4 regions of the Pantoea sp. SO10 genome follow, and region 2 is predicted to be linked to each of the others. Evidence: predicted binding sites of a transcription regulator. Region 2 holds the regulator's gene; each other region holds the start of a gene.
What was found. Region 2 encodes CRP, which controls carbon source genes, mostly activating them, when cyclic AMP is high. Its sites were predicted from a motif close to ATGTGANNNNNNTCACAT; they were not measured.
Positions count from the first base shown of each region.

Region 1: focA (formate transporter FocA) is a predicted target of CRP. The motif match lies at 987-1,004, and genes of this name have one in related genera.
Region 3: udp (uridine phosphorylase) is a predicted target of CRP. The motif match lies at 860-877, and genes of this name have one in related genera.
Region 4: FCN45_RS01680 (YjcB family protein) is a predicted target of CRP. The motif match lies at 1,159-1,176, and genes of this name have one in related genera.

Region 1 covers NZ_CP040095.1:1,477,795-1,479,999, forward strand. Annotated here, with positions in the region: gene focA (formate transporter FocA) at 70-930, opposite strand; gene ycaO (30S ribosomal protein S12 methylthiotransferase accessory factor YcaO) at 1,288-2,205, opposite strand, start outside.
Region 2 covers NZ_CP040095.1:3,844,388-3,846,592, forward strand. Annotated here, with positions in the region: gene FCN45_RS17830 (OsmC family protein) at 1-288, opposite strand, end outside; gene crp (cAMP-activated global transcriptional regulator CRP) at 595-1,227, shown strand; gene FCN45_RS17840 (YccS/YhfK family putative transporter) at 1,286-2,205, shown strand, end outside.
Region 3 covers NZ_CP040095.1:207,833-210,037, reverse strand. Annotated here, with positions in the region: gene udp (uridine phosphorylase) at 1-748, opposite strand, end outside; gene FCN45_RS00935 (dienelactone hydrolase family protein) at 1,050-1,886, shown strand; gene metE (5-methyltetrahydropteroyltriglutamate--homocysteine S-methyltransferase) at 1,928-2,205, opposite strand, start outside.
Region 4 covers NZ_CP040095.1:374,123-376,327, forward strand. Annotated here, with positions in the region: gene FCN45_RS01675 (ATP-grasp fold amidoligase family protein) at 1-710, shown strand, start outside; gene FCN45_RS01680 (YjcB family protein) at 766-1,047, opposite strand; gene soxS (superoxide response transcriptional regulator SoxS) at 1,301-1,732, opposite strand; gene soxR (redox-sensitive transcriptional activator SoxR) at 1,831-2,205, shown strand, end outside.

The DNA.
Region 1 (2,205 bases), 1.9 Mb from region 2:
GATATACCTGCCTTATTTAGGGAGACTTTGACGTATGGCGCGCTGACTCAGCACGCCCGTACCAATTCATTAATGCACCGGCTCATCGCCACGCAGATAGATTACCCAGTAGGTCAAACCGACTAATAATCCGCCGCCAATAATGTTGCCGATGGTCACGGGAATCAGGTTGTTAACAATAAAGTCACTAACGCTTAGTGATGGGAACTGTGCTGCGCTTGCACCAGCCATTTGCCAGAATTCCGGGCTGGAAAAATCACGGATAACGATGGCCATCGGGATAAGGAACATGTTGGCAATGCTATGTTCAAAACCGCAGGCAACAAACATCGCCACCGGTAGGATCATCGCAAACATTTTGTCCATCAGACTGCGGCCGGAATAACTCATCCATACCGCCAGGCAAACCATCAGGTTGGCGAGCGTGCCGAGACTCACTGCTTCAATAAAGGTGTGATGCATTTTATGGTCAGCGGTTTGCAGGACATTCAAACCCCAGGCACCATTCGCCACCATGTGTTCACCGGCTAACCAGATCAGCGCGACAAAGAACAGCGCACCAAACAGGTTACCGATATAGACCGTCAACCAGTGTCGACCGAGTTGCAGCCAGGTGATACGGCCGCTGGCTTTTGCTACCACGATCAAAACAGTTGAGGTGAACAGGTCAGCACCGCACACCACGACTAACATTAAACCGAGCGAGAAACAGATACCGCCGATCAGTTTTGCTATGCCGTAGGGCATTGCTCCACTTCCGGTGGTCGCAGTGATATAGAAGACAAATGCGATTGAGATAAATACGCCAGCAGTGATGGCAAGGAAGAAGGTGGTTAAAGGACGTTTAGTAGCTTTATATATGCCGGCTTCTTCTGCAACTTTCGCCATTGCCGCCGGTAATAATGAATTAAAAGGGTTGTCAGCTTTCACACTAACGCTCTCCAAAAATTGCCTGTAAAGATATTAACAAAGGAGTATAGGTCAGAAATTGATGTGGATCATATTTGACCGGAAGGTCGCTGATAAGCGAAGCGTAAATGCGTCTGAGTGCTGATTAAGTTATTGAATTTATTTTAATAAATAATTTTTAATTTATGCAAAATAAGTTGAAGGTGGCTGCGGCAAGACTAGATTTTGTTAAATATCATTAACGATTAAAGCTGAATTGTTATTTAATAATGCACTTAAATCTCTTTGTATAATCAATATAAAAAAACGGCACTGATTTTTTTTCAGTGCCATTGACCAATACCCTAATTTCTATAAATGGAAATTTAAGCGTTAAGGCTATTTTTGTGACCAATAACGACGTTTAGCTGTCTGCAGCTTTTCATAGGCAGCGAGTAATGATTGATGCGCAGGGAAAGCTTTCAGATCCAGATCGACCGCTTGCAATCCATAGAAGGGCGCTTCGCCACTGATTGCCGCTGAAGCAGCCTCAACAGCAGCCTGGCCGTACATACGAATAAAGGCGCGATGATATTGTAGCGGATCGCGTTCCTCTTCCATTGCCAGCAGCAGCAAGGTTTGCAGACAGCGGTAGTAGTTTGCGCGCTCTTCACTAAAGATGGACTGATTAAACTCCATCGTCCATTCAGTCCAGATCAGAGCCTGATCCAGGTCGCCGCCGGCCAGCGCCAGCATGGCTTTCAGCTCGCCGATACGCAGCGTGTACCAGCCATTATCTTTGCCTGATGCCAGACCCAGCAGCTCGCGCACGCGAGTAAAGTCATCATGACCTTCCTCATCCAGTTGCACAATCAGCTCGAGATAGGCTTCGGGTTCCCATTGGCTGTCTGGCAGCGCCAGCAGGGTTTTGCGCAGTGGTGCGCCCATGCTGTTATTTGCCAGCAGCAGATCTTCTGCTGGATAAATATCAGACATGCCCGGCACGATAATGCGGCAAGCGTAAACACTCAGATGTTCATAGTCAGCGATATAGACTTCTTTATCTTCCGCACGGAAGATCGCCATTAGCGTATCAAACTCTTCGTGAGTGGTACCCGCAAAGCTCCAGTCGACGAAAGGATAATCGGCATCGTCTTTAAACATATCCCATGAAATCAGGCCGCTTGAATCGATGAAATGCGTTTCCAGATTAGCGTGTTCCGCTACCTCTTCATCATCGAACGTCGGCGGTGTGAACACGTCGAGATCTTTCAGACCACGGCCCTGCAGCAGTTCAGTAACGGTTCGCTCCAGTGC
Region 2 (2,205 bases):
CAATGCTTTACCGCTGACAATAAAATGCAGGTTGATGTGGGTAAAAATGCGTGGCGCTTCTTCACGGCGTTCCGATGTGAGCTTCACTTCGCAATCGGCCACATCGCTGCGCCCTTTTTGCAGGATCGACACCACATCAATAGCGCTACAGCCGCCCGCGGCCATCAGCACCATCTCCATTGGACTTGGCGCTTTATCACCGGAATTACCATCCATCAATACCTGATGGCCGGATGAGGATTCTCCGAGAAAGGTAAGACCTTCCACCCATTTCACTCGTGCCTGCATGATTCTTTCTCCTGAAGCGGCGGTTTTGCCGCCAGAGTACGCTTTCACCTGACAAACAGCAATCCAGAGTAATCCCCCTTCTGCTGAAGCGAGACAACACAAGACAGCTCGCAAAAGCTGTGCTACAAACAGTGCTGAAAATATTTTCGTCATCACAGACGAAGGCCGGAAGAATCAAAAGCGTAGCTTAAGAGTCCACCCGGAATAATTTTTCCTTTACTGGAAACGCTCGACGATTAAACCGCCTGACAGGGAAAAAAATGCCCCCTGTGTTTTGGGCACGATTACAACAGAGGATAATAGCGAATGGTTCTCGGCAAACCGCAAACAGACCCTACACTCGAATGGTTCCTGTCCCATTGCCATATTCACAAATATCCATCCAAAAGCACGCTCATCCATCAGGGTGAGAAAGCGGAAACGCTGTACTACATCGTAAAAGGTTCCGTAGCGGTACTGATTAAAGATGAAGAAGGCAAAGAGATGATTCTCTCCTACCTCAATCAGGGGGATTTCATCGGCGAACTCGGTCTTTTCGAAGAAGGCCAGGAACGTAGTGCTTGGGTGCGTGCGAAGTCTGCCTGCGAAGTGGCTGAAATTTCATACAAAAAATTCCGTCAGCTGATTCAGGTAAACCCGGATATTTTAATGCGACTTTCTTCGCAAATGGCGCGTCGTCTGCAAGTGACATCTGAGAAAGTGGGCAACCTTGCCTTCCTCGATGTCACCGGACGTATTGCGCAAACGCTGCTAAATCTGGCCAAACAGCCAGATGCGATGACTCACCCAGACGGGATGCAAATCAAAATCACCCGTCAGGAGATTGGTCAGATCGTGGGCTGCTCACGCGAAACCGTGGGTCGTATCCTGAAAATGCTGGAAGATCAGAACCTGATCTCCGCACACGGTAAAACCATCGTCGTTTACGGCACCCGCTAATTTCTTCTCACCCACGGCGTGATGGCAACATCGCGCCGTTTCTATTTGCGATGAGCTGATGTGGCGCCGAATCATCTATCATCCCGAAGTTAACTATGCGCTGCGGCAAACGCTGGTGCTGTGCCTGCCTGTGGCTCTCGGTTGGCTGTTTGGCGATCTGCAAAAAGGTCTGCTGTTCTCGTTAGTGCCCGCCTGCTGCAACATGGCGGGACTGGATACGCCGCACAAACGCTTCTTCAAACGCCTGATTGTGGGTGGTTCGCTGTTTGCCACCGGCAGTTTCCTGATGCAAATCCTCACCGCTTACCAGATACCGCTGCCGCTGATTTTACTGGCGCTGCCGCTGCTGATTGGCGTAACCGGCGAAATCGGCCCGCTGCACGCGCGCCTGCTGCCCGCCACACTCATCGCCGCCATCTTTACGCTCAGCTTAGTGGGACGCATGCCGATATGGGTGCCGCCGCTGCTCTATATTGGCGGCACGCTGTGGTACGGCTTGTTCAACTGGTTCTGGTTCTGGCTGTGGAAAGAGCAGCCGATGCGCGAATCGCTCAGCCTGCTGTTCCGCGAGCTGGCGGATTACTGCGATGCCAAATACACCTTACTGACGCAGCTGACCGATCCAGAGAAAGCGCTGCCGCCGCTGCTGGCGCGCCAGCAAAAGGCGGTCGACCTCATCACCACCTGTTATCAGCAAATGCATATGCTGTCGGCGAGCCGCGATAACAGCCACAAACGCCTGACGCGCGCTTTCCAGGTTGCGCTGGATTTACAGGAACACATCTCCGTGAGTTTGCATCAGCCCGAAGAGGTGCAGAAGCTGGTTGAGGAGAGCCACGCTGAAGCGGTGATTCGCTGGAACGCCAAAATTATCTCGGCGCGGCTGCGCGTGCTGGCGGATGCGATTCTCTACCATCAGCTGCCGGATCGTTTTCACATGGAGAAACAGCTCGGCGCGCTGGAGAAAATTGCACGCCA
Region 3 (2,205 bases), 590 kb from region 2:
GCGCGGCTTCAACCACAATTTTCACCGCATCACTTTCGGTCTGCTTCATGGTCGCGGCATCCGGGATCTCTTTTTGCGTACGGTTAACGATGACGCCAGCCACCATGCCGGCACGCAGTCCCTGACTGGCGCACATGGTTAACAGTGTAGCGGATTCCATCTCATAGTTGAGGACGCCCATTTGCTGCCACTCTTCCATTGAGCCCTGGAAGCGATTCACCACGCGACCGGAGAAAGTGTCGTAGCGTTCCTGGCCTGGATAGAAGGTGTCAGATGAGGCGGTAATACCAATGTGGGTTTTCGCGCCGCACGCTTCTGCCGCTGCCACCAGCGCGGTGGTGCAGGTGAAATCAGCCACGGCCGGGAACTCCATCGGCGCAAAGTGCAGGCTGGCACCGTCGAGGCGTACCGAAGCGGTAGTGACCAGCACATCGCCCACATTAATATGCGGCTGAATAGCGCCAGTGGTGCCAACCCGCAGGAAGGTGCGCACACCCAGTTGCGCCAGCTCTTCAACCGCAATTGACGTTGAAGGTCCGCCGATACCGGTGGAGCACACCACAACCGGTTTGCCATCCACTTCAGCCAGATAGGTAGTGAATTCACGGTGTGAAGCCAGATGCTGTGGATTGTCCATCAACGCGGCGATTTTCTTTACGCGCTCAGGATCGCCAGGCACGATGGCCAACGTGGCTCCTTTCAAATCAGCTTTAGTAATGCCAAGGTGGAAAACGTCAGACTGGGCCATAACAGACTCCTGATAATTGGGGATGAGCGCGCCACTCTACGTGAGCAGGCGGCATAAATATGTGACTCAATTCACCATCGATAATGAAACTTACATTATCAGAAAAACATTATGTGACATAAATCACACATTAACGTTGTGCAATTCTGAATTGCTACAAGCGGTGCTGTGTAAGTGTTGGTGGCAATGTTAATAGAGAAGCAGCACACGTGAAAAAATCCCTCTGTACCCTACGACAGCCTTGCTTCACTTCGCCAGGCTATAGTTACGTGATTGCGCATTTGCTAGCACGGAGAGAACAATGAAAACCGAAGACAATATGGCACAAAAAACGGCACCCGGCGGCTTTGCACCGGCCGTTCAGCCCACCGCAAGCAGCACCATTATTACCGGCAGCGACGCGATTCATGCTGGCGAGACCTCAGTTGCGAGCCAGGGCGAAAACCTGCCTGCCTATTACGCCCGACCAAAAGAGTATCAAGGCACCTTGCCGGTTGTGTTGGTGGTGCAGGAGATTTTCGGCGTGCACGAGCATATCCGCGATGTCTGCCGCCGTCTGGCGCTGGAAGGTTATCTGGCCATCGCTCCGGAACTCTATTTCCGCGAGGGCGATCCCAACGATTACCACGACATTCCCACGCTGTTTAAAGAGCTGGTGAGTAAAGTTCCGGATTCGCAAGTGTTGTCCGATCTCGATCATGTGGCCAACTGGGCCACGCGCCACGATGGTGATATCCGTCGCCTGGCGATTACCGGTTTCTGCTGGGGCGGACGTATTAGCTGGCTGTTTGCCGCGCACAATCCGCAGGTGCGTGCAGCGGTGGCGTGGTATGGACGCTTAGACGGTGAGAAGACGCTGAAGCAGCAGAAGCATCCGATCGATATCGCGGTGGATCTCAACGCACCGGTGCTGGGCCTTTACGGTGGTCAGGATGAGAGCATCCCGCTGGAGAGCATTGATAAGATGCGTCAGGCGCTGCATGCCGCCAATGCCAAGGCGGAAATCGTGGTGTATCCGGATGCAGGACATGCTTTCAATGCGGATTATCGTGCCAGTTATCACGCCGATTCCGCCAAAGATGGCTGGCAACGCATGCTGGCATGGTTCGCGCAGTATGGCGTGGCGCCAAACGCGTAATAATAAGGGGCGCATTTGCGCCCCAATCTCATTTACAGCGACTAAGCCGTTTCACCCCGCAGGTTTTGCGCCGCTTTTACCATGTTCGCCAGCGCCTGACGGGTTTCCGCCCAGCCACGCGTTTTTAGGCCACAATCCGGGTTAACCCACAGACGCTCTGCCGGGATGCTATGCGCCGCTTTACGCAGCAACTCTTCCATCCACTCCACGCTCGGCACGTTTGGTGAGTGAATGTCATACACGCCCGGACCGATTTCGTTGGGATAGTCGAACTCCTTAAAGGTATCCAGCAGATCCATATCGGAACGTGAGGTTTCGA
Region 4 (2,205 bases), 760 kb from region 2:
GCGAATACCTGATCCCGCTGGTTTACGAGACCAGCGATCCCAGCTCATTGCACACGCTGCCGAGCTGGAAAAATACCGTTATCAAGCCGAATCACGCCTCCAACATGGTGGAGATCCTGCTGGAAGAGCCGGATGCGTTGAAGAAGCAGCAGATTATCAACGATTGCCATCGCTGGCTGAAGACCGATTTCGCCAATGAAGCGCGCGAGATTCACTATCGCTACATCAAGCCACGCATTCTGGTGGAGCAGTACATTGGCGATGGTAAATCGGCACCGATTGACTACAAGTTCCATATGTTCAACAAGCGCGACGGCAGCTTTGAGTATGTGCTGCAGGTGATCTACAACCGCTGCAATCCGCTGTTGTCGATGAACTTCTACGTCAACAACCTCAACGAGGCGTATCACAAAATTCGTGATACCGGCCTGGATGTGACGCCGCAAATGGCCTCGTTGCAGCACGCGTTGGCGTTGAGTAAAAAGCTGGCGAGCGATTTCGATTATGTGCGCGTGGATTGGTACATCGATAACGAGCAGATCTACTTCGGCGAATTAACCTTCACGCCGGGCGCGGGTTTGGTGACCGGTCTGGATCGCGGGCTAAACCAAATGATGGGTGATATGTGGATTCAGGATCGTCGCGGTGCGAAGATACCGGGCATCACGGTGGCGGAAGTGACCATTCCGGCCGTATTGAAGAAAATTTAGAATCACACAGCAAAATAAAAAACCCCGCTTCGGCGGGGTTTTTTATTGGCGGCGATTAAGGCATTGGCCAATCGGTTGGCGTCTGGCTCATCACTTCAATAAAAGCGTTTTTGGAGATTTCCATAAAGTTATGCAGATTCTCCATGCTCAGCGTGATACCGAGCAGGCCGGTCACAAACCAGCAGGACATGCCAACGCCGATGCCACCGCACAGCAGCGCCATCACGTGATGACTGTTCTGGCGCAGTCGAATTTTCATGGTGCTGGCGAAAAACATCATTACCGCACTCAGGAGTTCCCAGCGCATTACAATCAAACTGGTGGTTAGGGTGGCCATCTGCAAAAACCTCTTAGAATCAGTGATATCCCCGACATTCAATCGACATCACTGGCGGCTAAGAAGGAAGGTCAGGGAAGTCCTTCTGGCCGTCTAACTGAAGACAGAAAAGTGTGACTTGGCTCACATTATATCACTCGATTTTAAATTTTGAACAAAATTTATACCGGGTCAGGTAGAAAGATTTTTATCGAACTGAGGAAAAAACAGGCAGGAAGAGCGAGGTGCGCCCGCAAGGGGCGCGCAGAAAGGGTTAGCTAACCGGGCAGCACTCGCCGGTGGTACGCTGGGCAAAACTGGTCATGTTGTTGTCTGCACAGTCAAAACTGAGCAAACGCGGACGGTGAATCATCGCCTGGCGACGCATGGTATGACGATAAGCGGTTGGCGTTTGCGAGAACTGACGGCGGAACACGCGCGAGAACGTCTGCTGCGAGTCATAACCGTATTGCATCGCGATATCGAACACCGGACGCTGGGTTTGACGCAGCGCTTCAGCGGCCAGCGTCAGACGACGTTCGCGAATATAGCCACCCAGCGTTTGTTTCGTGACGGCGCGGAACATACGCTGCAGATGCCATTTTGAGTAACCTGATTTTGCCGCGACTTCATCAATTGACAGCGCTTTATCCAGATTCTGATCGATCCAGTTGGACAGCGAATGAATGATTTCCTGTTGCATCATAGCCTCATCCTTCTGATGTTTTTTGCCTGGTAAGAAATTCGAAGTTTTGCTGGGGTGCGAGTATAATTCCTCAAGTTAACTTGAGGTAAAGGCCCTAAATGAAAAAAGAACGCAATTACCCGAAGCCGGTTTTGACGCCGGGTGAAGTGGCGAAGCGCAGCGGCGTGGCGGTGTCTGCGCTGCACTTCTATGAGACCAAAGGATTGATCTGTAGCTCGCGCAACGGCGGCAACCAACGTCGCTACAGCCGTGACGTGCTGCGTCGCGTTGCCATCATCAAAATTGCACAACGCATTGGCATTCCGCTGGCGACGGTGAGCGACAGCCTGACGCATGTGCCGGCTAATAAACGGATGTCGACACAAGAGTGGGACGCGCTGACGCAGCACTGGCGCGAGGAGCTGGATAAACGCATCGAAACCCTCACGCGCTTGCGTAACGATCTTGATGGCTGCATTGGCTGCGGCTGTTTA